4 regions of the Bradyrhizobium sp. KBS0727 genome follow, and region 3 is predicted to be linked to each of the others. Evidence: predicted binding sites of a transcription regulator. Region 3 holds the regulator's gene; each other region holds the start of a gene.
The links. Region 3 encodes LexA, which represses DNA repair genes until DNA is damaged. Its sites were predicted from a motif close to TGTTCNNNNTGTGTTCNG; they were not measured.
Positions count from the first base shown of each region.

Region 1 (7,230 bases), 3.4 Mb from region 3:
GCGATTGCGCATGCGGCGGGCACGGTGCGCGCCGACGCGGTGCGGCAGATGCTGGGGCTGGCCGATCGCACCCGCGTGATCGACCTGTTCGATTCCCTGGCGCGCGGCGATCTCGCCGGCGCCTTCAACGAATTCCGTGCCCAATACGACGTCGGCGCCGATCCGGTGGTGGTGCTGTCCGATCTCGCCGAATTCGTCAATTTCGTCACTCGCGTGAAGATCGTCCCGGCCACCGCCGACAACGTCGCGTTCGGCGAGACCGAGCGCGTCCGCGCCCGCGAGTTCGCCTCCAAGCTGTCGATGCGGGTGCTGTCGCGGATGTGGCAGATGCTGCTCAAGGGCATCACCGAGGTGCAGACCGCGACGCGGCCGGCGGCCGCGGCCGAAATGGTGCTGGTGCGCATCGCCTATGTCGCCGACCTGCCGACGCCGGACGAAGCGATCCGAATGATCGAGCAGAACGGTGGTGGCGCACAGGCTGCCGCGAGTTCCGCGGCGTCGTCGCGCGTGGCGCCAGCCTCGACGGTATCGTCTTCATCGTCCGCAGCTTCGTCGTCCATGTCTTCCTCGCCGATGCGTATGTCGACGTCGCCGCGAAGCGGCGCCGAAGCGTCCGCGCGACCGCAAATGACGGCGCCGCAGCCCGCGGCGAACGCGACGCCGGCGTTGCGGATCACGAGCTTCCCGCAACTCGTCGCGCTGGCCGGCGAGAAGCGCGACATCATGGCCAAGATGGCGCTGGAGTCCGACATGCGGCTGGTTCGCATCGAGGATGGGCGGCTGGAAGTGGCACTGGAGCGCAACGCGGCGCGGGGGATGGTCAACGATCTCTCCCGCAAGCTGGAACAGTGGACCGGGCGGCGCTGGACCGTGATCGTGTCCAACGAAGCCGGCGAACCGACGCTGCGTTCACAGAACGAGGTCAGGAAGAACGAGCACGCCCGCGCCGCGGAGGCCGATCCGCGCGTCCAGGAGGTGCTGGCGCGGTTTCCCGGCGCCAAGGTCGTCGAAGTGCGCAAGCTTGCCGCCGAGCCGCCGGAATCCGATGCTACCGGGGAAGACCCCGCTGAGAGTTCCGACAGCGACGACGATTGATCGAGATCTCGAGACGACGCACCCAAGGAAACACGATGGCTGATTTTCTCGGTATGATGAAGCAGGCGGCGCAACTGCAATCCAAGATGCAGGCGATGCAGGAAGAGCTCGGCAATGTCGAGGTCGAGGGCATTTCCGGCGGCGGCCTGGTCGCCGTGCGCATGACCGCGAAGATGGAAGTGAAAGGCGTCAAAATCGACCCGTCACTGATGAAGGCCGAGGAGCGCGAAGTGCTCGAAGACCTGCTGGTGACGGCGCATAATGACGCCCGCCGCAAGGCGGAGACGGCGATGCAGGAAAAGATGCAGGCGCTGACCGGCGGGCTCGGCCTGCCGCCAGGTCTTGGTCTTACCTGAACGCTTGGTCTTACCTGAACGCTTGGCCCTACCTGAATGCTTGGTCTGATCTGAAATGGCTTCTGCGGTTGCCGGCCCCGAAATCGAACGCCTGATCCAGCTCCTGGCGCGGCTGCCCGGCCTTGGCCCGCGCTCGGCACGGCGCGCGGCGCTGCATCTGATCAAGAAGCGCGAGGCGCTGATGACGCCGCTGGCCGGCGCATTGCAGGTGGCGATCGACAAGATTCAGGTCTGCAAGACCTGCGGCAATATCGACACCCAAAACCCCTGCACGGTGTGCACCGATCCGCGGCGCGACGGCGCGATCATCGTCGTGGTCGCTGACGTCGCCGACCTCTGGGCGCTGGAACGGGCCAATGCGACCAATGGCCGCTATCACGTGCTCGGCGCCACGCTGTCGCCGCTCGACGGCGTCGGTCCGCAGGATCTCACCATCGACGCGCTGGTGGCGCGCGCGCACGATTCGCAGGTCAGCGAAGTCATCCTCGCGCTGAATGCCACGGTGGACGGCCAGACCACCGCGCACTACATCACCGACCTCCTGCAGGAAGCCAATGTCAGGGTAACGCGGCTCGCTCACGGTGTTCCCGTCGGCGGCGAGCTTGATTATCTCGACGAAGGTACGCTATCGGCTGCCATGCGGCAGCGAACGCTGTTCTAACCATCACAGACGGAACTGATCGACATGACGAAACGACGATTCGGCAAGCGCTCCTGCTTTGCGGCGATGGTGGCCGTGGCTCTGGCTGCGCCTGCCGCACACGCGCAGCAGGCCGAGCCCGCGCCGGCGAAGGCCGGCAAGCCGATCAATTCCGGTGACGTGCTGTCGGGTGAACTCAGCGCCATGAAAGTCCGTGGCGGCAAACGGGGTACCAAGGTCAGTACCTATCAGGTCACCAGCGAGCCGCGCCGGCTGCCGCCGCCGAATGGGCTCTGCAATCTCGAGACCGGCCCCGAGACGTTCCAGCTCATCACCAACAGCGACGCGCAGGCGGCGCAACTGAAGAATTTCATCGGCAAGGAAATCTCGGTGAAGGTCGATGAAGTCGCCTGCGCGCAGGACGCCGGGCAGATGAGCGAAGCCGTCATTACCAAATGGAGCGTGGTGACCAGGCACTAGACAGCTGTCGTCGCCCGGCTTGCCGCCTCCGCCAAAGCTTCGGCGAGCCAGCATAGGGAAGCCCTGGCGAAGCCTTGGCGTAGCCGGGACTGGGCGATCCAGTACGCCGCGGCATCGCGGCTTGATCCCAACAGCGGTGGGATACTGGGTCACCCGCTTTCGTGGGTGACGACAAGTGAGGCGCTAAACCTTCACCGGTCCCAGCGACGCAAAATGGCCGCGCCGCTGCAGCCAGGCCAGCAGGATCAGGCTGGGGACTGCGACCACGACGCAGATCGCAAAGAACAGCGGCCACCCCACAGCCTTCGCCACATAGCCGGCGCCCGACGACAGATAGGTTCGTCCCACGGCGGCCAGCGCGGTCAACAGCGCATACTGGGTCGCGGTGTGCAGGGGATTGCGGCACAGCGCCGACAGGTAGGCGACGAAGATCACGGTGCCGATGGCGCTGGTGAAATTCTCCGCCGTGATCGCGAACGCCAGCGCCCATTGATTGACGCCTGCCAGCGCCAGCCACGAGAACGACAGGTTGGCGACGGCCTGCAGCACGCCGCCGATCCACAGACTGGCCGCCAGCGAATAGCGCCGCGCCACGAAGCCGCCGGCAAAGCCGCCGATCAGGGTCGCGGCCAGCCCGACGCCCTTGACGATGGCAGCGTAGTCGTTGCGGGTAAAACCGAGATCGATCACGAACGGCGCGGTCATGGAGCCGGAAAACGCGTCGGTGAATTTGAACAGCACCACGAAAGCAAGTGCTGCCAGCGCGTCGCGCCGGGTCAGGAATTCGGAGAAGGCGCCGACCGCGGCCTTCAATACGCGCGCCAACGCGGTCTCGGTGCGGGTGGCGGCTTCCGCGCGTGCGGATTGTTCCGGCTCGGTCGCGGCCAGCGCGGTGACGGTGCCGATCAGCACCAGCGCCGCCATCACCACATAGCCCCACATCCAGGCATTGCTGCGCGCGATCCCCGTGCTTTCAAACCCGGACACGATGAACAGCGCGCCCGCGGTCGAGACCAGCATGCCAATGCGATAGGCCGCGACATAGGACGCCATGCCGGCGGCTTGCTCGCTCTCCGGCAGGCTCTCGACGCGAAACGCATCGACCACGATGTCCTGCGTCGAGGACATAGTCGCGACCAAAAATGCACCGAGCGCGACGAACAGCGGCGAGCGCGCAGGGTCCGTCAGCGCCAGCAGCAGGATTGCGACGATCAGCAGCAGTTGCGAAAACAGCAGCCAGCCGCGCCGGCGGCCAAAGGCGCGCGTGAACAACGGCACATGCAGCGCATCGACCAGCGGCGCCCACAGGAATTTCAGCGTGTAGGGTGTTCCCACCAGCGCAAACAGCCCGATGGTGCCGAGATCGACGCCGGACTCGCGCATCCACACCAGAAGCGTCGACCCCGAAAGGGCCAGCGGTAGCCCGGAGGAAAAGCCGAGCAGCAGCACGATCAGGACGCGAGGCTGCAGATAGACCGCAAGGCCGTCGCGCCAGGAGGTGGCGGGCTGAGGTGTGGTTTCAGGTGTGCTCATGGAAGGGTGTTAGCAGATTCGGCGAAGAAAACTGTCATCGCCCGGTCCCGACTACGCCAAGGCTTCGCCGGGGCTTCCCTATGCTGGCTCGCCGCAGCTTTAGCGGAGGCGGCAAGCCGGCGATGACAGTCTAATATGCGTTAGCAAAACTCAAATATACCCTACGCTCTACTCCCCCGCCTGCAGCTTGCGCGGCAGCGGGAACAGTTCCGGTGCGGCCGGCTTGACCGCGCGCGGCAGTTCGGCCGGGACGTCGGGCTTGCTGAAATCGAGTTCCTCGATCCGGCCGGCGCGCTTTTCGATCTTGTCGGCGGAGATCAGGATTTGCCGGACGTCCTCGTTGACGTCGCCGAAATGCTTCTGCAGCTTCAGCACGCGATCCCGCAGGCGGCCGAGGTCGTCGCCGAGGTTGAGCACTTCGGTACGGATCTGGTCGGCGGCGTCGCGCATCCGCGCGTCTTTGAGGATCTGCTGCATCACCTGGATCGCCAGCATCAGAAGCGAAGGCGACACCAGCACGACGCGGGCGCGGTAGGCCTTCTGGATCACGTCGTCGAAACCGTCATGAATTTCGGCATAGACCGATTCCGACGGCACGAACATCAGCGCGGTATCCTGGGTCTCGCCGGTGATCAGGTATTTTTCGGCGATGTCGCTGACATGCTTCATGACGTCGTTGCGCAGCCGCTGGCTTGCGAATTTCTTCTCGTCGTCGGTGCGGGCGTCATGCAGCGCGGTAACGGCCTCCAGCGGAAACTTGGCGTCGATGCACAGCGGCCGCTGGTCGGGCAGGAACACCACGCAATCCGGCCGCTTGCCGGACGAGAGCGTGTGCTGGAACTCGTAGGAGCCCATCGGCATGCCGTCCTGGACGATCGCCTCCATCCGCGCCTGGCCGAAGGCGCCGCGCGACTGCTTGTTGGCGAGCACGTCGCGTAGCGTCGTCACCTGCGAGGTCAGGTCGGTGAGATTTTTGTGCGCGTTGTCGATGATGCCGAGCCGCTCGTGCAGCACGCGGAGGCTATCCATCGTGTTGCGGGTGGTCTGCTCCATCGACTGGCCGACGCGGTGGGTCACCGAATCCAGCCGCTCGTTGACCGCCCGCGCCATTTCGGCCTGGCGGCCGGCCAGCGCCTGCGCCATGGCATCGACGCGGCCGGTGGACTGGTTCTGCGCCTGCAACATCTCGCTGAGGCGCTCTTCCAGTTCGTCGGCACGGATCGCCTGCGCCATCGCCAGTTCCGCGCCGCGGCGGCCCGAGCGGGCAATGACGATGGCGATCACCAGCAGCAGCACCAGCGCCAGCGCGCCGAAGCCGATCAGGGCTTCGCCAGGGCGAATCGGCAGGTCGCCGACCGTAAAAAGGATCTCGTTCATGCACGCCTTGTAGCCGATTCGGGCGCCGGAGCGAACGAAGAGGGAACATTTATGGTTAATAGCCGGTTGATTTTCGTGGTTAACAAAATCTCAAAAATCATGGTTAAGGCCGGGTTAATGGCTTCCTCGCCGCATTGACCCCGGCAAACCGGCGGCTTAAATCGCGCGACATGGCACTCAGAGAAATCATCATCCTGCCCGACAAGCAGTTGCGGCTCGTCTCCAGACCCGTCGAGAAGGTGACGACGGAGATCCGCAAGCTTGCCGACGACATGTTGGAGACCATGTACGACGCGCCCGGCATCGGGTTAGCCGCGATCCAGGTCGCGCAACCGCTGCGGTTGATCACCATGGACCTCGCCAAGCGCGACGAGGACGGCGAGACCACGCCGCGTCCGCGGGTTTTCGTCAATCCGGAAATCATCTCGTCCTCGGAAGAGCTGTCGGTTTACGAGGAAGGCTGCCTCTCGATCCCCGAATATTACGAGGAAGTCGAGCGCCCGGCGCAGGTGCGCGTTCGCTTCACCGACCTCGACGGCAAGGTGCACGAGGAAGACGCCGACGGCCTGTTTGCCACCTGCATCCAGCACGAGATCGACCATCTCAACGGCGTGCTGTTCGTGGATTATCTGTCGAAGCTGAAACGCGACCGCGTGCTGAAGAAGTTCACCAAGGCCGCGAAGCGCGCGGTGGAGTAGGCCTCGCTGTCATGCCCGGGCACGTCCCGGGCATCCACGCCTTCCTTTCTTGCCGTGTCAAAGACGTGGATGGCCGGGACAAGCCCGGCCATCACGATTAAACTGAATCCTCTCCGGGATATGTCGACGTCATGCCACTCCGCCTGATCTTCATGGGCACGCCCGATTTCGCGGTGCCGACGTTGCTGGAGCTGGTGGCCCATGGCCATGAGGTCGTGGCGGTCTACACCCGCGCGCCGAAGCCGGCGGGACGCGGCATGAAGCTGCAGCCGACCCCGGTCGAGCAGGAGGCGCGGCGGCTCAACATTCCCGTGCTGACGCCGAAGACGTTGAAGACAGCGGAAGCGCTCGACGAATTCCGCAGCCACGATGCCGATGCTGCCGTCGTCGTCGCCTATGGCATGATCCTGCCGCAGGCCATTCTGGACGCTCCGCCGCTCGGCTGCTTCAACCTGCACGGCTCGCTGCTGCCGCGCTGGCGGGGGGCAGCCCCGATCAACCGCGCCATCATGGCCGGCGATGTCGAGTCTGGCGTGATGGTGATGAAGATGGATGCCGGCCTCGACACCGGCGACGTCGCGATGGCGGAGCGGCTCAGGATTACCGACACGATGACGGCGTCCGACCTGCACGACGCGCTGGCGCCGCTCGGCGCCGACCTGATGGTGCGCGCGATGGGCGGGCTGGCGCGCGGCGGATTGCAGCTAGCCAAGCAGAGTGAGCAGGGCGTGACCTACGCCGCCAAGATCGACAAGGCCGAGGCGCGCATCGACTGGAACCGGCCCGCGCATCAGGTGCTGCGGCATATTCACGGGCTGTCGCCGTTTCCGGGTGCATGGTGTGAACTCGCAACGGATAGTGAGCCGGCCCGCCTGAAAATCCTGCGTTGCGAACCGGCCAAGGGCGCCGGGGCGCCGGGCGATGTGCTCGACGATCGCCTGACGATTGCCTGCGCGGATGGCGCGATCCGGATTCTGGAACTGCAGCGGGCCGGCAAGGCGCCGATGAAGTCAGCGGATTTCCTGCGTGGCACCCCGCTGATGCCGCCGGC
Region 1 covers NZ_CP042176.1:6,955,613-6,962,842, reverse strand. The annotation lists gene FFI89_RS32595 (DNA polymerase III subunit gamma/tau) at 1-1,095, shown strand, start outside; gene FFI89_RS32590 (YbaB/EbfC family nucleoid-associated protein) at 1,131-1,451, shown strand; gene recR (recombination mediator RecR) at 1,507-2,112, shown strand; gene FFI89_RS32580 (hypothetical protein) at 2,137-2,571, shown strand; gene FFI89_RS32575 (MFS transporter) at 2,755-4,104, opposite strand; gene FFI89_RS32570 (DNA recombination protein RmuC) at 4,273-5,481, opposite strand; gene def (peptide deformylase) at 5,652-6,179, shown strand; gene fmt (methionyl-tRNA formyltransferase) at 6,311-7,230, shown strand, end outside.
Region 1: a site for LexA is predicted at 5,512-5,529, ahead of FFI89_RS32570 (DNA recombination protein RmuC). Genes of this name have one in related genera too.

Region 2 (7,230 bases), 770 kb from region 3:
GCGTTCCCTTGTTTCTGTTTTACGGGTTGACCAAGGGCGCGTTCCTGGCGACCGAAGCCGCAAGCTCGCTTGGGCTCTACTTAAGCAAGTCCGTGACCTTCGAACGCTTCGGCGCGCTGACCCCGGATGTCGCGCTGAAAGGCCTGATCGCCGGCGCCTCGCTGATGTCGGGCGCCTTCATCGCCAAGCGCTTTGTGCTGCATCTCGATCCCAACGTGTTCCGCCTGCTGATGGACGGCATCATGATCGCAGCCGGGTTGTCCCTGCTCTGGTCGGCGGCGTTTTCATAAAATTTCGGCCGAACCCGGCCGATCGATCTGAACCAATCCCGGCGAACGTCCGACCAAGTGACGCGTGTCAGATCATTTCGGTAAGTGACCCCAGATATTGGCTTGGCGTGGGTTCGACTGCCCAAAAGACCGTCCAAGCCTGGAGAGACCAAATGAGCAGGGGAATTATTGGCGCCATTGTCGCCCTCGTTATCGCTGTCATTATTGCCGCGGGTAGCTGGTACACCGTCGATCAGACCGAGCGCGGCGTGCTGCTGCGCTATGGCGCGGTGATCGGCACCGCCCAGCCGGGCCTCGGCTTCAAGGTCCCGCTGATGGACACCGTGGAGAAGGTCAGCGTCAAGACCACGACCTTTACCTGGGACAAGATGAACTCCTACTCCTACGATCAGCAACCGGCCGACCTGAAGATCAGCGTCACCCTGCGCGCGGCGCCGGAAAAGGTGGCGGATCTCTATGCGAAATTCGGATTGCTGCAGACGGCGGTCAATCAGGTTGTCAGCCCGGTCGTGAACCAGCAGGTCAAGGTCGTGTTCGGCCGCTACACCGCGGTCAAGGCGATCCAGGAGCGCGGGCCGCTGAACAGCGCCATCAAGGATGCCATCACCGCGACGCTGAAGGACGACCCGATGATCATCATCGAGAGCGTCCAGCTCGAAAACATCGAGTTCAGCGCCAACTATCTGCACTCGATCGAGCAGCGCATGCTGGCCGAGGTGGAAGTCCAGAAGCTGCAGCAGAACGCCGAGCGCGAAAAAGTCCAGGCGCAGATCACGGTGACGCAGGCCACCGCCAAGGCCAACGCGGTCCGCGCCGAGGCGCAGGCCAACGCCGAAGCGACGCGGCTGAACGGCGAAGCCAAGGCCTCGAACATCAGGATAACAGGCGAAGCCGAAGCCGCCGCCATCGAAGCACGCGCCAAGGCGCTCGGCACCAATCCGAACCTCGTCACCCTGGTGCAGGCCGAACGCTGGAACGGCGTGCTGCCGACCACGATGGTGCCGGGCTCGTCGGTGCCGTTCGTGTCGGTGAAATAGGGATCGAATTCATCCGCAAGCGATGATGCCCGGGATCGCAATCCCGGGCATTGCCGCTTTCTGATCAGCTCGCGCGGTTTACGCGGTTCGAATTGGATGCCGAGGCGGCCTTGCTATTTCCTGGCTGGCGGCTCCGATAATCCTCGTGAACGACGTAAATTTACGGGGCTTTGCGTGTTGAAAAACACGAAAGAGTTTTGTCGCGCACTCACTTTTGGTTGTTAGGCGGATTGCCTACACCCCATCATTACGACTATGACAATCGTATTACTTGAATTCGACGTTTGCGGAAAAAGGACTTTGTTCAAGGAAGCATCACAGGGTCGATCAGCGACCCGGACGCAAGCTTCGAGAACCCAGGCGACACATCTTGCTTCAACGGCGCCGCATGCAATTGGTGCCGCAAGTAGGCGGCCGTCGTAGTCGATGTTGCCCTGGAGCTGAAGCCTTCGACGTGTCGCAGTCGGAGCAATGGGAGTCGCGGGTCATCAAGGCCCCGACAGGCAGGAAAGGCAGGCGCGTGATGCGCAAAGTGATTATCACCTCCACGATGATGTTAACCGTCGCGCTCGTCGGCTCGGCTTTCTGGCCGACAGCAAAGCCCGATGTCGAACGTTTCGGAGACAGCGTCTACGAGACGATCTGGGTATGGCGAATTCCGGCTTATGCGAACAATCCGTCCTGGCGCGTTCGCTGGAGTTTGAGCGATCCACTTCGGGCGGAAGCGCGATGTTGCCGGGCATTGCCGACCGGTTCCGTGCCGCGGGACAATCCGCCTTTGCTGCTGTCAAAGCGCGAGATACGAGTTTAGATGCGCTTGCCGATCGCCTCACCTGGTCGCTCGGCTCCGTCGGACCCGTAGACAGCAGCACATCCGACGGCAGTCCGGATCAGTTGAGCATCCAAAGAAGCAACTGCATTTGATTCAAATCTGGATTGCAGTTGATGTTACTTTTTATCCTTAACCAGAAACCTGTTCTTTGATTTACATCTGCAGGATGCGGTTTACCTTGCCTCCGCGACCAAAGCGGAATCAGGGACAACAACAAAATGCGCCGGTTAAGCCTCAACCTCTCGCTGGTTTTTTTTCTGGCCGCACCGGCCCTCACCGTAGCTGCCGATGATACCAAAACAGGCCGACCGAATTCGGTTGTCGCAACTGATCGCGTTGGGTGTTCCCTGCACCCCAAAGCTGAGGAACCTTCCGATCCGTCGTCGACCTCGGCCATCCCTCACGTCGAAAAATTCGTCGCTCGGGAACATTTCAAGGAAGACATCTCGTCAGGCGCCACCGTCAGGATTTCCTGGCTCGGCGCGACATTCGCGCGCCGGTTCACGGGCAAGGTCGAGGACGATGCGGGCGGCACATCGTTTCCAACTTACGTCCTGAACTCAACCGCCAGCGACCAGGAGATTTTGGCGGAACTCGGCCAAGGCCATGAGAGCGGCCTGGTCGATGTCTGGTGCCTGTTGCGACAGCAGCCCGGTGGTGACAGTGGCGCGCTGCAAACCAGCTCCAACCCGAACATCTTTTTTGTCCGAGATATCGCGGGTGAGCTTGGCGTCGTAGACGCGATTTGGGGAGGCGCGGGGTGGGAAATTGGCGCGAGCCCCGTGGGGGACAAGCGAAGATGGCCGTCCGGAACGCGCGTGTTTTCGCGCTGACCAAGAGACCGCCAACCGAAGCGGCTAGCAGTCCCAACGGCAATGGATCGACGGCGGGTACTGGCCGAAATAGGCCACTCGCAGATTCAAAACAGGCCACTCTCAAATTCGTGGTTTTTCCCTAACGCTGGTGCGTGTGGAGCGCGGCGTGGCGTATTGTTGCGCGACAAGGGATTACGAGGAAGCGATAACGCGCCCCAAAGCGTGTATCGAGGTGGGATTTCCACTGCGGGATGTCAAAATGAAAGAGGCCGCCAACTGAGGCGGCCTACAGGGGATAAAATGACAGATGTACCGTTCAAAGTAGGCGACCGAGTAAAGAAGCGCTCAGGTTACGAATATCCGGGCTTCATCGTGTCGGTATTTACAAACCGAGCCGGGGCCGTTCGGTATGTAGTGGAGGCAGACCACCCTGCCTTCTCCGGCATGTTGCACATCTTCAATGGCGATCAGCTTGAACATCGCTAAGGCAAACTAGGCCACTGCCAAAATCAAAGTGGGCCACTAGGGGTTAAAACAGGCCAGTACCCGACGGCGACCAAGAACAAATTAGGAACAATTTGAGATTTTCCATGCTATCAACGCGTTACTCTTCAACGGCGACTCACTCCCTTCATGGCCAAATCCACCCTCTCCTTCGTCTGCCAGAACTGCGGCGCAGCGTATAACCGCTGGCAGGGCAAGTGCGAGTCCTGCGGCGAGTGGAATACGCTGGCCGAAGAGGACACCACCGGCGCCACCTCGATGCCGGTCTCGATCCGCTCCAAGCGCAAGGGGCGGACGTTTGCGCTGGAAAGCCTGACCGGCAAGAGCACCGACGCGCCGCGCCTTTCGTCCGGCATGGGCGAACTCGATCGCGTCACCGGCGGTGGCTTTGTCCGCGGCTCGGTGCTGCTGGTCGGCGGCGATCCCGGCATCGGCAAATCGACGCTTCTCACACAAGCCACCAGCATGATGGCGCGCGCCGGGCATCGCGTGGTCTACATCTCCGGCGAAGAGGCCGTGGCCCAGGTGCGGCTGCGCGCCGAGCGGCTCGGACTGGCCGACGCGCCAGTGCAGCTTGCGGCAGAAACCTCGGTCGAGGACATCGTCTCGACCCTGTCGGAAGGCGCGGTGCCGCGCCTGATCGTGATCGACTCGATCCAGACCATGTGGACCGACACGGTGGAATCAGCCCCCGGCACGGTGACGCAGGTCCGCGCCTCGGCGCAGGCGCTGATTCGTTTCGCCAAGAAGTCGGGGGCCGCGATCATTCTGGTCGGCCACGTCACCAAGGACGGCCAGATCGCAGGCCCCCGCGTGGTCGAGCACATGGTCGACGCGGTGCTGTCGTTCGAGGGCGAAGGCTCGCAGCATTTCCGGATTCTGCGCGCGATGAAGAACCGTTTCGGCCCGACCGACGAGATCGGCGTGTTCGAGATGACTGGTCTCGGCCTGCGCGAGGTCTCCAACCCGTCCGAATTGTTCCTGTCCGAGCGCGATCTCGGCAGCCCGGGGACCGCGGTCTTTGCCGGGATCGAAGGCACTCGCCCGGTGCTGGTGGAATTGCAGGCCCTGGTGGCGCCGACCACCCTCGGCACCCCGCGCCGCGCCGTGGTGGGCTGGGATCCGAGCCGGCTGTCGATGGTGCTGGCGGTGCTGGAGGCCCATTGCGGGGTCAAGCTGTCCGGCTACGACGTCTATCTGAACGTGGCCGGCGGCCTGCGGATCCAGGAACCGGCCGCCGATCTCGCGGCCGCCGCGGCCCTGGTATCCTCGCTGGTCAACGCGCCGCTGCCGACGGATGCGGTCTATTTCGGCGAGATTTCGCTGTCCGGCGCAGTCCGGCCGGTGGCGCAAACCTCGGCCCGGCTGAAAGAGGCCGCCAAACTCGGCTTTGGCCGCGCCGTGCTGCCCGAATCGACGCGCGGCGACGTCGGTAGCGATGCCGGTCTGGTGCTGAACACCGTCGGCGGACTGACCAGCCTGGTCGCGGACATTGCGGCGCGCGGGACGCCCAGAGGGAATAAAGAGGGAAATAAGGAAGCCAATCGCGAGGGCGCGGCTGAGAAAAATGCCACACCGGCGCGATTCCGGCGCGAGAACGGCTAAAGCGGCGTGACGCGCCCCGCCCTCGCCGCTATACAACGCGCGCGAAGGGCGAGCGGGATGGCGCGATATCCGGCCTTGCGGGATATGCCATATGCCCCTCACCTAGGGTGTCGATGACGCCCCCGATTCGCTGCTTGAGAACCTACGAGCGGACCTGACCAGCCGATGCCGATAACGATACTCGATCTCGTCCTGCTTGGGGTGATGCTGATTTCGGGGCTGCTTGCCCTGGTGCGCGGCTTCATGCGCGAAATCCTGTCGATCGCGGCCTGGGGTGCTGCCGCCCTCGTCACGCTTTATGCTTTCGCCAAGCTGCTGCCGACCGCAAAAACCTACTTCAACAACGACACGGTCGCCTCCGTGGTGGTGGTGGCCGGCACCTTCATCGGTACCCTGATCGTGGTGTCCATCATCACCGTGCGAATTTCGGACATGATCCTGGATTCCCGGATCGGCGCCCTGGACCGCACGCTCGGGTTCCTGTTCGGGCTCGGCCGCGGCCTGCTGATCGTGGTGGTGGCCTACCAGTTCTTCGTCTGGCTGGTTCCGGACAAGCAGCGGCCCGACTGGATCACCGGGGCGAAGTCCCGGCTGGTGCTGCAGGGAACCGGCGATTGGCTGATGTCACTCTTGCCGGACGACCCTGAGAACACCATCTTAAAGAGATTCAAGAAGAATAAACCCGACGACGATCAAACTGACACCGACCAGGCAGCCCCTGGGTCCGGTGATGGCTACAGTAAACCTGCCCGTGACAGCCTTAAAAAGCTGATCGAGAAACCCGCGGGCAAATAATTCTGGCCAAAAGAGAGGCGCGATGGACGAGATGCAAAACACTTCCGATCCCGCCCACCAGTTTGACTCAAATCCTGATCTAAATCTCGGCATCGAATTGCAGGACGACCTCCAAGATCCTGACCTCAAAGGCGACACGCTCCGCGAGGAATGCGGCGTGTTCGGCATCTACGGCCACCCCGAGGCCGCCGCCATCACGGCGCTCGGCCTCCACGCCCTCCAGCACCGTGGCCAGGAGGCCGCCGGCATCGTTTCCTTCGACGGCGCCCGCTTCCACTCGGAACGCCGCCTCGGTCTCGTCGGCGACACCTTCTCCCGCCGCGAAGTGATCGAGCGCCTGCCCGGCAACGCCGCCGTCGGCCATGTCCGCTACTCCACCACCGGCGCCACCATCCTGCGCAACGTGCAGCCGCTGTTCGCCGAGCTCAATGCCGGCGGCTTCGCGGTCGGCCATAACGGCAATCTCACCAACGGGCTCTCGCTGCGCCGCGAACTGGTGAAGAACGGCGCCATGATGCAGTCGACCACCGACACCGAAGTGATCCTGCATCTGGTGGCGCAATCCAAGCGCGGCCGCTTCATCGATCGCTACATCGAGGCGCTGCGCGCCATCGAGGGCGCCTATTCGCTGGTCTCGCTGACCAACAAGAAACTGATCGGCTCACGCGACCCGCTCGGCATCCGCCCGCTGGTGCTCGGCGACCTCGACGGCCGCCCGATCCTGACCTCGGAAACCTGCGCGCTCGATATGATCGGTGCCAAATATGTCCGCGACGTCGAACCCGGCGAGATCGTCGTTTTCGACGAGGACGGTGCGCACAGCCACAAGCCGTTCCCGCCGAAGCCGCCGCGGCCCTGCATCTTCGAATATATCTACTTCTCGCGGCCGGATTCGATCGTCGGCGGCCGCTCGGTGTACGAGGTCCGCAAGGCCTTTGGCGCACAGCTCGCGCGCGAGAGCCATGTCGAGGTCGACGTCGTGGTGCCGGTGCCGGATTCCGGCGTGCCCGCCGCCCTCGGTTACAGCCAGCATTCCGGCGTGCCGTTCGAACTCGGCATTATCAGAAACCATTATGTCGGCCGTACCTTCATTCAGCCGACCCAGAGCGTGCGCGAACTCGGCGTCCGCATGAAGCATTCGGCCAACCGCGCCGCGATCGAAGGCAAGCGCATCATCCTGATCGACGACTCCCTGGTGCGCGGCACCACGTCGAAGAAGATCGTACGCATGATGCGCGACGCCGGCGCCCGCGAAGTGCATTTCCGCCTCGCCTCGCCGCCGATCCTGTACCCCGACTATTACGGCATCGACCTGCCGGACCGCGGCGGCCTGCTCGCCGCGACCCATTCGC
Region 2 covers NZ_CP042176.1:4,325,098-4,332,327, forward strand. The annotation lists gene FFI89_RS20135 (sulfite exporter TauE/SafE family protein) at 1-290, shown strand, start outside; gene FFI89_RS20140 (prohibitin family protein) at 443-1,327, shown strand; gene FFI89_RS20145 (hypothetical protein) at 1,851-2,138, shown strand; gene FFI89_RS20150 (hypothetical protein) at 2,378-2,992, shown strand; gene FFI89_RS20155 (hypothetical protein) at 3,275-3,460, shown strand; gene radA (DNA repair protein RadA) at 3,608-5,083, shown strand; gene FFI89_RS20165 (CvpA family protein) at 5,249-5,878, shown strand; gene purF (amidophosphoribosyltransferase) at 5,901-7,230, shown strand, end outside.
Region 2: a site for LexA is predicted at 3,533-3,550, ahead of radA (DNA repair protein RadA). Genes of this name have one in related genera too.

Region 3 (7,230 bases):
TGTGACGGGATCATCCGATGAGCGCGACCGACGACATCGTCTCCGGCATCATGGCGAAATGGGCTGACAATTTCAGCAAGTTCGACGCTGACGCACAGGCTTCGCTCTATTCGAAGAACGCGCTGTTCTTCGGCTCGAAGCCGACGCTCTATCGCGGGCAGGACGGCGTGGCGTCGTATTTCAACGGCCTGCAGAAGTGGCGCTCGCGCGAGGTGACGTTCACCGATCTCGTCGTAGTGCCCGCCGGGGACGATGTGATCAACGTCGCCGGCATTGCGAACTTCGTGATCGACGAGGGCGCCACCAACCTGTCGGTCAAGATCACCTGGGTCATCGTGCGCGAAGACGGCGACTGGAAGATCGTCAGCCATCACGTCTCGTCCAGGGGCGCGCTGATCTAGCAACTGGTTGTCCGAAAGGCCGTCTAGCAGCCCCGGCAAATGCCGCGCATGGCGCGGGCGAGCGTTACATCGTCCGATGCCATCGGCTCAAGCGGCTTCGATTGTTCGGCCTCGCGGGCCGCTTGCGCCTTTTGCCGGTCGGCGCGGGCCGCTTCCTGGCGCTGATAGCACGCCTCCCGTTCGACCTTCTCCTGGACAAAACGGCATTGCTCGGCCGCGGCGTTTGCGGAAACGCAGGCGGTCATGGCCAAGGGAAATGACAAGGCCAATGAAAAGGCAAATGTAAAGCAGGCCGCAAGTTTCATGTCTCGCCCTTGATCCCGGTCCGAATCCGATGTGCCCGATTGTACCGATAGTCGGGATTGGTTTCCTCAGGTTTCTGCATCCGTTCTGCTATCGCTGTCATGACACGTTCCGGTAGCTTTGCGCCCTGCAGGACATCGCGGGTAGCGGGATGGCGGAGCAGGGCAATACGCCGGGTGGGCGGCGCGGCTATGCCGGGACGTGGCCGCCGCGTGCGGCGGCGCCGGTTGGCGGATTTGCGCCGTCCATTCTCGGCGCCTGGCCGCCGTTCATCGAAACCCTGCGCCAATGGGTGCGCGCGGAAGCGGGCGCCGGGCGCCTCCTGCCGTGGGTGCCGGTCGCGTTCGGCACCGGCATCGCGTTTTATTTCGCCGCCGATCACGAGCCGGTGCTGCCGGTGGCCGTCACCGTGGCGCTGGCGCTGTGCGCGCTGGCGTTGCTGTTGCGGCGACAGAAATTCTTCGCCGCAGCGGTGATGATCGCGGCCGTGGCGGCAGGCTTTGCGACAGCTACCTGGAAGACCGCGCGGATCGCGCATGGCGTGCTGGCACAGCCGATGTTTTCGGTGACGCTGACGGGCTTCGTCGAGACCCGCGACATCCGCGAGCGCACCGACCGCTTCGTGCTGCGGGTCGTCACCATGGAAAGCGCGCGCGGGCAAACCAAACTGGAACGCGTGCGGCTGTCGGTAAAGAAGGGGACCGCGCCCGCGGTCGGCAGCTTTGTCGCGCTGAAGGCGCGGCTGTTGCCGCCGCTGGCGCCATTGCGGCCGGGCTCCTACGATTTCGGCCGCGACATGTTCTTCTCCGGCATCGGCGCTTCCGGCTTCGCGATGGGAGCGATCAGGACCGCGGAGCCGCCGGCGGCGGGCGGGCTGGCGTTGCGCTATTCGGCGGTGATGCAGAATCTACGCGATGCGATCGATGCGCGGATCCGCACCGTGCTCGACGGCGACCGGCGCGCGATCGCGACCGCGCTTCTGACCGGGCGCCGCGACGCGATCACGACGCCGGTCAACGATGCGATGTTCATCTCCGGCCTCGGCCACGTGCTGTCGATCTCGGGCTACCACATGGCGGTTGTCGCCGGCGTGGTGTTCTTTGCGGTGCGGGCGCTGCTGGCGCTGTTTCCGGCACTGACCGCGGCCTATCCGATCAAGAAATGGTCGGCGGCGGCGGCACTGGTGGCTGCCGCCTTCTATCTGCTGCTGTCGGGCGCCGAGGTCGCGACGCAACGCTCGTTCTTCATGACCGCGGTGGTGCTGATCGCGGTCATGGTCGACCGCCGCGCCGTCACCTTCCGCACGCTGGCGGTCGCGGCCATGATCGTGCTCGCGATCGCGCCGGAAGCCCTGGTGCATCCGAGTTTTCAGATGTCGTTTGCGGCGACCTTAGGTTTGGTCGCGCTGGTGCAGATCGGCATGCCGCGCCTGTTCGCGACGGCAGATCATTCCGCCACCGCGCGCGTGGCGCTGTGGGGCGGACGTGAGATCATGGTGCTGTTGCTGGCCTCGCTGGTGGCGGGGCTGGCGACCACGCCGTACGCGGCGTTTCACTTTCACCGCATCACGCCCTACGGCGTGCTGGCCAATCTTGCGGCGATGCCGGTGGTCTCGGCAGTGGTGATGCCGGCGGGGCTGCTCGGCCTCGCGGCGATGCCGTTCGGCTTCGACGGGTTTTTCTGGTGGCTGATGGGGCTCGGCATCGACTGGATGATCTGGGTCACGCAATGGGTCGCGGGCCTGCCCGGCGCGGTCGGCCGGGTGTCGGCGTTCGGCATCGGTCCGTTGATCGCGGCCAGCGCCGGCATCATCCTGCTTGGCCTGTTGCGGACCCCGTTGCGCTGGTCCGGCGTGGCGCTGATGCTGTTCGCGGCGGTGTGGGCGGCGCGCGTGCCGCAACCCGACATCCTGATTTCCGCCGATGGCCGCCATGTCGGGGTGCGCGGCCAGGACGGCCGGCTGCATTTGATGCAGGCCGCAAAGGGCTCCAAAGACGCCTTCCTGGTCAGGGAGTGGCTGGCGGCGGACGCGGATGCGCGAACCGCCGACGACGCCACGCTCGGCGAGGGCGTCTCCTGCGACGACAACGGCTGCGTGACGGCATCGCCCGGTGGCGCGCTGGTCGCATGGGCGCTGCGGCCCGAGGCGCTGGCGGATGATTGCGAGCGCGCGGCGCTGATCGTGACCACAAGGCAGTCGCCGGCCGCCTGCGCCGCGTCGGCGATCGACACCGAGCGCCTGCGCCGGCAGGGCGCGCTGGCGCTGCGGCGCGGCCGCGACGGATTTGTCGTCGATGCCGTCAAACCCGGAGGGATCGATCGTCCCTGGTCCAAGGCGATCGCCGAGGATGGCGAGACCGACAGCGCCGTGCTGGCGCCGCGCAAGCCGTCGCCGCGCGCCGTCGATGCGACGCCGGCGGACGCCGACCTGCAGGCGGAAGAGTGAGGCGCTAAGTCAATGCTCGTCGAGTACGGGGGAGGCCGGCAACTCAAACGCGCCGAGATGAAATTCCTCCGGCGCATCCGGCTCCGAGGGCAGGTTGACCAGCGTAAACGCCGCATCGGGAAACTGCTGCCAGATCGCGAGATCGTCCGCGCTCACCGTGAGCCAGCCGAACCGGAACATGTAGCGGCCGGGCTCGGTGACACGACCAGCCTTTTGCCACGTGACCTTGTTGACCATGATCAGCCCCGATACCGGGCTCCGCCGACGGTTGCCGGCGGAGCCTAGTCCCGAGAAATCAGCCGGTAAAGATCGATGTCGCTGAAGGTGATGTCACTTCGCTCGCAGCGGGCGCGCGTTCTACCGCCGGCTGTTGCACCGGCAATTGTAGCACGCTGACGCGCTGGCCTTCGCAGAGCTGCGTCACCAGCACACGGCTTCCGTCCGGAAATTCGATCGCGTCGTGATGACGATCGGGCACATCAGGCGCGATCTGGTTGAACTTGCAGACCCGCCAGTCGAGCGTGCGCGTCCAGATCCAGCGGTTATCGTATTTGACCTCCTGCGCGAAGGCGAGCTCGGTGCCGGGAAGCATGCAGACCGCTACCGCAGGTTCGTTTTCGGATGCAAAGCCGCGGGTCGACGTGCCGCGGAAGGTGGTGGTGATCAGCGTCTCTCCGACCTTGGCGGGGCGCGATGCCACGGCGTGCAGACTGTAGTCACACATCGGATGGCTCCCTCGATTGAGATAGCTAACCCGTGTCTGTGGGAGGCACAGGCCTCTATCAGAGTGGACATTGGCGCTGAGTCTCCTCCGCTTTCGGGGCAATTCTGCGACTCTGCGCCGGTGCCTTTATCACAAACGCGCTAGCGCGCGTTGGTTCCAAATGCGCAACAAAAAACCCCGGCCGACGGCCGGGGCTGTGTTCGATGTCGCGGCTGGCGGCTGCCGGGAGCCGATCAGTACTTCCGGTACAGCCCGATCAGCTTGCCCTGAATCCGGACCCGGTTCGGCGGCAGGATGCGGACCTCGTAGGAAGCGTTGGCGGGCTCGAGGGCGATCGAGGCGCCGCGGCGGCGGAAGCGCTTCAGGGTTGCTTCCTCCTCGTCGATCAGGGCCACCACGATGTCGCCGGTGTCGGCGGTCTCGTTGCGCTGGATCAGCGCCATGTCGCCGTCGAGAATGCCGGCGTCGACCATCGAGTCGCCGCGCACTTCGAGCGCGTAATGTTCGCCGCTTCCGAGCATGTCGGGCGGCACGCTGATGGTGTGGCTGCGGGTCTGCAGCGCCTCGATCGGTGTACCGGCGGCGATCCGGCCCATCACGGGGACGGCGACCGGGCGGTTGCCGTCATCCTCGGCGGCCGAGGCGCCGGTGGCGCGGACCTTGCCCAGCGTGCCCTCGATGACGCTCGGCGTGAAGCCGCGGCGACCGTTGCCGTTGTTACCACCGCCGGTAATCTCCGGAAGCTTGATGACCTCGATGGCCCGGGCGCGGTTGGGCAGGCGGCGGATGAAGCCGCGCTCTTCCAATGCGGTGATGAGACGGTGGATGCCGGATTTCGAACGCAGGTCGAGTGCGTCCTTCATTTCGTCGAAGGAGGGCGGCACCCCGGCCTCCTTCAGCCGTTCGTTGATGAAACGCAGAAGTTCATACTGTTTGCGCGTAAGCATCGCGAGCATTCCCCCGGTTGGCGGTATTCGTCCGGTTTCGAAACCTCAGGCCCAGATCGCCGAGAGTTCCGAAACTCTCGTTTGTAGACACTAGTTCTCGAAACAAATCATGAACGAACACTATATGTTCGATATGTGTTCCGCAACCACTTAATTTCCGGTGAATGCGATCAGGGTTTTGGCAGCAGGTGTCGCTCGGGGCGTCACTCCGGCAGCCGCAAGAACGTGCAAGGCGTCCCTTTCGGGGCGGCGGCGGCAAACGGCGGACGTATCAAAAGTGCCCGTGCCGCAGCGAGATTTCCAAGCAGCGAGGAATCCTGATGATTGACGGGCATCGCCGTCAGCGTGCCGTCGGCGCGCTCCTCGAGCCGGGCGCGCAGATAGTCTTCGCGCTGGTCGTTGGCGGCGAGATCGCGGCCGAGCAGGGCGGTCTCGCGCGCGTGATGGATGCTGTTGCGGCCCGAGAGCGCCCGAATCAACGGCACCAGAAACAGGAACCCGCAGACATAGGACGAGACCGGATTGCCGGGCAGGCCGATCACCCGCATCCCGCCGAGCCGTCCGTGCATCATCGGCTTGCCGGGCCGCATCGCGATCCGCCAGAACGCCATGGTGACGCCCTCGGCCTCCAGCGACGGCTTGACCAGGTCGTGGTCGCCGACCGAAGCCCCGCCCGTGGTGATCAGGATGTCGGCGCCGGAATCGCGGGCGCGGCGGATGCCTTGCGTGGTAGCGGCCACCGTGTCGGCGGCAATCCCGAGGTCGATGGTCTCGGCGCCCTCGGCCCGCGCCAGCGCGCGCAAGGCGTAGCCGTTGGAATAAACGATCTGGCCCGGGCCAGGCGTCGCACCCGGCATCACCAGCTCGTCGCCGGTGGCGAGTACCGCGACCTTCGGGCGGCGGCGCACCGAAAGCTCCGGATAGTTCATGCCGGCGGCGAGCGACAGATCGCGGTCGGTGAGGCGGCTGCCGCGCGCCAGCAAGACGTCGCCCTCGCGGAAATCTACCCCGGCGGGGCGGATGTGGCGCCCGGCGACGGCGGTCTCGGTGATGGTGATGTGATCGCCCTGGACGTTGGTGTCTTCCTGGATGATGACGGCATCGGCGCCGTCGGGGACGACACCGCCGGTGAAGATCCGCACCGCTTCGGCGGCGCCAACCTTGCGCCCGAACGGCCGCCCGGCCGCAACCTCGCCGATCACCTTCAGCCGCGCGGTGAGGTTACCGGCGTCGGCCGCGCGGACCGCATAGCCGTCCATCGCCGACATTGCCTGCGGCGGCTGGGTGCGGCGCGCGGCGACGTCGCGCGCCAGCACGCGATGCCAGGCGGTATCGAGCGCGGCCATTTCCTCCGGCAACGGGTCCGCGCCCGCGAGAATGGCGGCAAGCGCGTCGGCAACCGGCATCAAGGCCACGGGCGAAACTCCCTCAAATTCCAGACTCAAGTCCCGGGTGCGGTAATCCCGAGTGCGGTGAGTGCCTTTGCCACGTCATCCGTCGATGTCACGTGGACAGCAGCCAGGCCGCGCGCCCGCGCGCCCTCGATGTTGGCGGCGACGTCGTCGAAGAACAGAACTCGCGACGCCGGCACGCCGATCGCCTTTACCACATGATCATAGGCTGCGGCGTCGGGTTTTCTCAAGCCGATGGTCGAGGACAGAAATATCTCGCGGAAGTGACCGAGCACGTCGGAATACGCCTGCAAGAAGTGCGCGACATGGGCCGGATTGGTATTGGAGAAGGCGTAAAGCGGCATCCGCTTGGCGGCGTTTGCCAACAGCGGTGCGATGCCCGGCATCTCGCCGGCGAAGATCGCATTCCAGCCGTCGAGAAACTGGTCGTCGGTGATGCCGATGCCGAGCGACGTGCGCAGGTTGTGGAAGAACGCTGCGTCGTCGATCCTGCCGACCTCATGGTGCTTGAAACTGTCGTCGACGACAAAGCGGTTGGCGAGCTCGGCCGGCGTGCAGCCGGCATGACCGGCCCAGCTGGTCATGACCTTGCTGAAATCGAGGTCGAGTACGACGCGCCCGATATCGAACAGCAGGACGTCGGCGGATCCTTGGGCAAGCCGGGTCTGGGTGAGCGGGGTGGTCATGGCCGTCGTTTACAAAACCGGACAGGTCCGGGCAATGGCTCGCCGTTATGTCACAATGTCCGGTCATGCAATCCAGCGCTTAAGCCGGTGCGCGAGCTGTGCTAAGCGTTGGGAAAGTTTTTGGGAGTGGTCGTATGACAATCTTGAGCCGAGTCTTCAGCCGGGTTTTGGGCCTGGTCGCGTTGATCGCGTTGTTGGCAGTCGCCATGGATTTGCCGGCCTCGGCGCAGAGCAAGAGCATTCCAAAATACGGGGAGACGGACAAGGATAAGACGCCAAGCGAAAAGGCAGCCGAAAAAGAAGCCCAGAAG
Region 3 covers NZ_CP042176.1:3,554,773-3,562,002, forward strand. The annotation lists gene FFI89_RS16395 (nuclear transport factor 2 family protein) at 18-401, shown strand; gene FFI89_RS16400 (hypothetical protein) at 425-706, opposite strand; gene FFI89_RS16405 (ComEC/Rec2 family competence protein) at 856-3,150, shown strand; gene FFI89_RS16410 (hypothetical protein) at 3,160-3,387, opposite strand; gene FFI89_RS16415 (hypothetical protein) at 3,446-3,874, opposite strand; gene lexA (transcriptional repressor LexA) at 4,108-4,821, opposite strand; gene glp (gephyrin-like molybdotransferase Glp) at 5,025-6,236, opposite strand; gene FFI89_RS16430 (HAD-IA family hydrolase) at 6,263-6,919, opposite strand; gene FFI89_RS16435 (hypothetical protein) at 7,054-7,230, shown strand, end outside.

Region 4 (7,230 bases), 1.1 Mb from region 3:
ACAGAGGTAAAACCGTTCTAACCTGAGGTCCAGAATCCCCATGCCAATTGTCAACCGCGTCGCCGATCTGCAACCCGATATCCAGGCCTGGCGCCGCGATATCCATGAAAATCCCGAACTGCTGTACGAAGTACACCGCACCGCAGCATTCGTGGCGGACCGCTTGCGCGAATTCGGCTGCGACGAGGTCGCTACCGGCCTTGGCAAGACCGGCGTCGTCGGCGTCATCAAGGGCAAAAGGCCGGCCGGCAAGGGCGAAATCAAGGTGATCGGGCTGCGGGCCGACATGGACGCGCTGCCGATCGAGGAGGCGACCAGCCTTCCTTACGCCTCCAAGACGCCGGGCCTGATGCATGCCTGCGGCCATGACGGCCACACCGCGATGCTGCTGGGCGCGGCCCGCTATCTCGCCGAGACCCGGAATTTCGCCGGCGACGCGGTCGTGATTTTCCAGCCGGCCGAAGAGGGCGGTGCCGGCGCGGCGGCAATGATCAAGGACGGGCTGATGGACCGGTTCGGCATCGAGCAGGTCTACGGCATGCATAATGGCCCGGGACTCCCGGTAGGTTCCTTCGCTATCCGTCCCGGTCCGATCATGGCCGCGACCGCCTCGATCGACATCAAGATCGAAGGCCTCGGCGGTCATGCCGCGCGTCCGCATAAATGCATCGATTCCGTGCTGGTCGGCTCGCAGTTGATCACGGCGCTGCAATCGATCGTTTCGCGCTCCGTCGATCCGCTGGAGTCGGCGGTGATCTCGATCTGCGAATTCCACGCCGGCAACGCCCGCAACGTGATCCCGCAGACCGCCGAACTGCGCGGCACCGTCCGCACGCTGACCCCGGAAACCCGCGATCTGATCGAGAAGCGCGTGCACGAGGTGATCGCGGGCGTGGCGCAGATCACCGGCGCCAAGATCGATCTGGTGTATGAACACGGCTATCCCGTCACCCATAATCATCCGTCGCAAACCGAGTTCGCGACCCGGGTGGCGAAGGAAATCGCCGGCGAGGCCAACGTTCATGAATCGCCGCCGATGATGGGCGCGGAAGATTTCTCCTACATGCTGGAGGCGCGCCCGGGGGCGTTCATCTTCTGCGGCAACGGCGACAGCGCCGGCCTGCATCACCCCGCCTATAATTTCAACGACGAGGCGATCGTGTACGGCACCTCGTACTGGATCAAGCTGGTCGAGAATACGCTGGCGGCGTAATCGCCTGAACTTCGATCTCACGTGAAGGAAGGCCTGCATCTCCAATGCAGGCCTTCTTTATTTGCGCCTCACCTGGAGCCTTATCGGTTCTGATTCAATCAGAACCGGGCTCCAGCAATGGCGACATAAAAAGCCCGCGCCGTTGGCGCGGGCTTTTCTATCGCATTGCAGCGAGGAACGCTGCGTCAGTCTTCGCGGCGATCAGAACACGCGCGAGAAGATCAGGTAGAGCGTGCCGGACAGCAGGATTGCGGCCGGCAGGGTCAGGACCCACGCCATCACCATGTTGCGGATGGTGGCGATCTGCAGCCCCGAGCCGTTCGCCGCCATGGCACCGGCGACGCCGGACGACAGCACATGCGTCGTCGAGACCGGCAGGCCGAACATGTCGGCGGCGCCGATGGTGGCGGCGGCAACGAGCTCGGCGGAGGCGCCCTGCGCGTAGGTCAGGTGCGTCTTGCCGATCTTCTCGCCGACGGTGATGACGATGCGCTTCCAGCCGATCATGGTGCCGAGCCCAAGCGCGATCGCCACCGCGACCTTGACCCAAGTTGGAATGAACTTGGTGGCCTGGTCGAGCGAGCCTTTATAGGCGTTCAGGGTCGCGACCTCTTCCTTGTTGAGGTCGTTTTCCTTGTCCTTCATGAGGAAGCGGACGGCTTCCGAAGTCAGGTACATGTCGTTACGGGTGTTGCCGACGACTTCGGCCGGCACCTTGTTGAGCGAGCCGTATTTCGCGACCTGGTCGCCGACGTCTTTCACCAGCACGGCCAGCGAGGGGTAGGTGCCTTCGCTGATCTTGTGTTCGGCGACATACAGCGTCACCGCCGGGCGCGGATTGCCGATGATGCTGTGGCCGGCGCCCTTGGCGGCGACCACCCTGGAGGCGGCTTCCGAGGTCTTCTGGAACTGCGCCACCTGGGATTCCGGCAGCGCGCGGTTCAGCGCGTAGGCGGTCGGCACGGTGCCGATCAGGATCAGCATGATCAGGCCCATGCCCTTCTGGCCGTCGTTCGAACCATGCGCGAAGCTGACGCCGGTGCAGGTGGCGATCAACAGACCGCGGATCCAGAGCGGCGGCGCCTTGTTGCCTTCGGGCGCTGCGTACAGCGCCGGGTTGCGGACGATCGTCTTCAGGAGCAGCAGCAGGATGGCGGCGCAGACGAAGCCGACCAGCGGTGACAGCAACAGCGCGTAGCCGATCTCGGTGGCCTTGCCCCAGTCGACGCCAGAGGTGCCGTCACGGCCGCGCATCAGCGCATTGGCGACACCGACGCCAATGATCGAGCCGATCAGGGTGTGCGACGAGGAAGCCGGCAGGCCGAAATACCAGGTGCCGAGGTTCCACAGGATCGCGGCGATCAGCAGCGCGAACACCATCGCAAAGCCGGCGCTGCTTCCGACTTGTAGGATCAGTTCGACCGGCAGCAGCGAGACGATGCCGAAGGCGACCGCGCCCGAGGACAGCAGCACACCGAGGAAGTTGAAGAAGCCCGACCACATCACGGCGACTTCGGCCGGCAGCGAGTGGGTATAGATCACGGTAGCCACCGCGTTGGCGGTGTCGTGGAAGCCGTTGACGAACTCGAAGCCGAGCGCGATCAGCAGCGCCACGAACAGCAGGATATAGGGCAAATAGGACGTGACCCTGGTGCCGGTCGCGTCGACGTCGGCATAGATGCTGTAGGAGACGAACAACAATCCGGCGGCCAGAATGCCGAAGAAGATGATCATCGTCAGCGGATTAAAACCCTTGTCGAGATTGGGCCTGGAGGCCGGCTGGATGGGCGCTGGCTCGCCCATGGAAGAATTAATTGCAATATCGGTCATTCTGACGCCCTCAAATACATTGAGACGCTGTTTTGACCGATGGACTTGAAGGTTGGATGACAGTTGCGGCTATGCAGCGTGCTCGCTTGTATCCGCCGCGTTGCACAACTTTTCGCAGGGCTGGTCCCGTCTTCCCGGATCGACGCGCGGCCATGCCAATGCGGTGCGAACAGCGTGAGGCGGGGAAAAGGTAGGCCGCGCGCTGCGTGGCACCGGGGCTGGTGGCGCCGCGCAGCGCGTCGGCCTCAGGTGGAACGTCATGGCGTGAACAGGACGTTCTACGTTGCCGTCGAGAATGCGAATTCTCATTGATCAATTAAAGGTTGTACAGATGTTTGTCAAATTTTCCCACCGTTATATTTCATGGGAAATGGCGGTTCCGTCGCGTTTTGTGCCGCGCGGGATTGAAGATACTGGCGTAATAGCGCCGCCAGGTTTCCTCCAGGCGATCTTCCGTCGGCGCTTCGGCTTTGGCCACGCCCGGCGTGATCGAAACGGCGTGGCCGTCCCAATGCGCGCAGACATCAGGTGTCAGGATCGACCACGGCATGTCGGCGAAGCGTCGCGCGAAGAACGACGCGGCGAGTTCGACGATGTGATGTTCCGGTTCGAACCAGGCGACGTAATGCGCTTTCTGTTCGCGACCGACTTCGCGGAAGCGAACAAAGGCGTGCATCTTGTGCTCGTCGCGGCGCACGGCCTTTGCCATCGCCGCAACGTCAGAGACATCAGGGTCGGTCGCGATGTCGAGCAGATCGTGATGGTCGCGCAACCGCCACAGCAGGCGATAGAGCAGGGCAAACCGTTCGGGGTTGCGATGCAGGATCGCGGTCTGCGCCAGTTCGACGAACCTGCCCGATACGTTGAAGGTAGTGCCGTGCGTCGGCTCGGGCGGAGGTGACGTCGGTTCGAACAATTCCGGCGCGCTGCCGCGCACCCGCCACGTCACGTCGGCCGGCTTCACATCATTCAACGCCAGCGCCCGGGCGGCTTTGCGCCAGCCGTCGAAATCGGTTTCGCCGTCGAGGCTGATGAAGCGCATCGGCTAGTCCCTTTCGTCATTCCGAGCGAAACGGGTCGCGCGTCTACGCGCCCGATGGCAGATCCATCCTTGAATCCCTTTGATTCCACTCATGAATCGGTTCGACGCCGATCCCGATTGACTCTGCGGGTCCTGTTAGCTTTATATTAGAACATACCATGAACAAATGGGCCGGCCGCGGGTTCATTCGAAAGAACCGTTGAAGGCGAAATATCCAAAGGAGCGGGGCATGAGCACCGCACGCATCAACACGCTTGCGCGTTTGCGCGGCAGCATCGAGCGCATCGAAACGTCAGGTGATGCCTATGCGCATCCCAAGGCAGCGCTTGGCCACGCCGACGCCGACGCAACGTTGCGAGGCGGCCTCGTTTTGGCCGCGGTGCATGAGGTGTTTTCGGAAGGGCATCAAAGTGCGGCGGCCACCGGCTTCATCGCCGGCCTTGCCGGACGGCTGACGCCGCGCCGGCCGCTGGTCTGGGTGCGGCAGGATTTTTCCGAACTGGAATCCGGCGCGCTGTCGATGAGCGGGCTTTGCGAACTCGGCCTCGATCCGCGCCGGCTGGTGACCGTGCGTGCCGCGGACGCCGATGCCGCGCTGCGCACCGCCGCCGACGCGCTGGCCTGCGACGCGCTCGGCGCTGTCGTGCTGGAAGTCTGGGGCGAAGCGCGGCAGCTCGATCTCGTCGCCAGCCGCAAGCTTACATTGGCCGCGCAAGCCTCCGGCGTCACCGCCTTGCTGCTGCGGGTGGCGGCCACGCCGCAACCTTCGACCGCGGAAACAAGATGGATCGTGCGCGCGGCGCATTCGCCGCCGGCCTCGCCGTGGATCGGATGGGGCGCGCCGGTGTTCGATGCGCAACTCGTTCGTAACCGTCATGGCCCGGTCGGGCGGTGGATCATGGAATGGAAATGTGATGAGTGCCTTTTCAGCGAACCGGCGGCGTATCCTCAGCCTGTGGCTGCCACGCCTGCCCATCGACCGCATCAAGCGCAAGTTTACGCTCACGGTTTCAAGCAAACAGCGTGAGGCAAACTTTCACAATACAGGCAGTGCGCTCCCTCTCCCGCTTGCGGGGGAGGGTTGGGGTGGGGGTGTCTCCGCGAGTCATACTGCTCGTGTGGAGAGAGCTTCCCCCACCCGGATCGCATCTTTCGATGCGATCCGACCTAAGAGCGAGCTTCGCTCGTCTCGACCCCCGCAAGCGGGAGAGGTGAAGCAAGAAGCGCCCCACGTCGTCATCGCAAAGCAGAACAACGCGCTGGTGATCTATGCGCTCGACGATCTTGCCGCGCGCTCCGGTCTTTCGATCGGGCTGCCGCTCGCCAATGCCCGCGCGATCTGTCCGGAACTGACGGTGTTCGATGCCGACGAGGCCGCGGACGCCAAGACGCTGGAAGACATCGCCGACTGGTGCGACCGCTTCACGCCGCTGGTGGCGCTCGATCCGCCGCATGGCCTGTTCCTCGATATCACCGGCTGCGCCCATCTGTTCGGCGGCGAGGCCGCGCTGCTGCAGGCCGTCACCGGCGCGCTGACAAAGCGGGGCTTTGCCGTCAGCGCCGCGATCGCCTCGACCTCGGTTTGCGCGCGCACCATGACGCGGCATGTGTCGGGGAAAATCGTAGCCTGCGGCGAGGAGGCCATGGCCGTCGCGCCGCTGCTGGTCACAGCCCTCGGTACGGATGAGGCCATCGCCGGTGGGCTTCGCCGCGCCGGGCTGAAGACCATCGGCGACGTCGCCTCGCGCGCCCGCCACGAGATCGCAGCTAGGTTTGGCGCCGGCTTCACGGCCCACCTCGCGCATGCACTGGGGCAGGGCGATGCGCCGATCAGTCCGCGAAAGCCGCTGCCGGATTACATCGTCGAGAAACGCTTTCCCGAACCGGTCGCCACCGAAACCGTGATCGCGATGAACTTGTCCGCGCTCGCAGCCATGCTGGTTGCGGCGATGGACAAACAGGGAAAGGGTGCGCGGCGGCTGGAAGCGAGCTTCTTCCGCACCGACGGCGCGGTACGCACGATTGCGGTCGATACCGGGCGTCCGGTGACGAAGCGCGAGGTGATCGACCGCCTGTTTCGCGAGCGGCTCGATGCGCTCAACGATCCCCTCGATCCCGGCTTCGGCTTCGATCTCATTCGTCTGTCCGCCAGCCGCACCGAAATCATGGTGCAGCGGCAGCGCGACCTCGATGCGTCAGTCCATGACAATGACCAACTCGCCGCCCTGATCGACCGCATCGCCGCGCGCATCGGCGGAAAACGCGTCGTCGTGCATCTGCCGCAGGACACCCATATTCCGGAACGTGCTGTCCTGGCCGTGCCGGCGCAGCACCATCTGGCGGCCGCGGTTCAGGCCTTCTGGCCCGAGCGCGTTGCAAGCGAGCCGCCGCTGCGGCCGTTGCGGCTGTTCGACAAGCCCGAACCGATCAAGGTGCCGTTTGCGACCGTGCCTGACGGGCCGCCGCATCAATTCACCTGGCGCCGCGTCACCCACACGGTGGCGCGGGTGGAAGGGCCCGAACGTATCGCCATGGAATGGTGGAAGCAGAACGGCGCGCGGCTGACGCGGGATTATTTCCGTATCGAGGACGAAGCCGGTCTGCGTTTCTGGATCTTTCGCGACGGGCTTTATGAAGGCGAACTCGCAGACGAGGAGGGCGAGCCGGTTGAAGCAAAATGGTTCGTGCATGGGCTATTCGCATGAACGGACCTTTGCACATCCCATATGCCGAGATCGGCATCACCACGAATTTTTCGTTCCTGCGTGGCGGTTCGGACCCGCGCGCCTATGTCCACGAGGCGAGCCGGCTCGGTATTCCCGTGATCGGGATTGCCGATCACAACACGCTGTCCGGCGTGGTGCGCGCCTGGAAGGAGCTCGATCATCCCGACGTCATACACAAGCCAAAATTCCTGATCGGTGCGCGCCTCGTCTTCATCGACGGCACGCCGGACATTCTGGTCTATCCGCGTGATCGCGCCGCTTACGGCCGGCTGTGTCAGTTACTGACCCGCGGCAAGCGCGGCGATGACATCCAGCGGATCGAAAAGGGCGAATGCCATCTGAGGCTCGATGACCTCTTGGAATTTTCCGAGGGCCAGCTTCTGGTGCTGACGCTGCCGCATCGCTTCGAGACAGAGAAA
Region 4 covers NZ_CP042176.1:2,456,755-2,463,984, forward strand. The annotation lists gene FFI89_RS11145 (M20 aminoacylase family protein) at 41-1,213, shown strand; gene FFI89_RS11150 (inorganic phosphate transporter) at 1,415-3,043, opposite strand; partial or broken gene FFI89_RS11155 (TIGR03915 family putative DNA repair protein) at 3,426-4,085, opposite strand; gene FFI89_RS11160 (ImuA family protein) at 4,315-5,112, shown strand; gene FFI89_RS11165 (DNA polymerase Y family protein) at 5,297-6,790, shown strand; gene FFI89_RS11170 (error-prone DNA polymerase) at 6,787-7,230, shown strand, end outside.
Region 4: a site for LexA is predicted at 4,233-4,250, ahead of FFI89_RS11160 (ImuA family protein). Genes of this name have one in related genera too.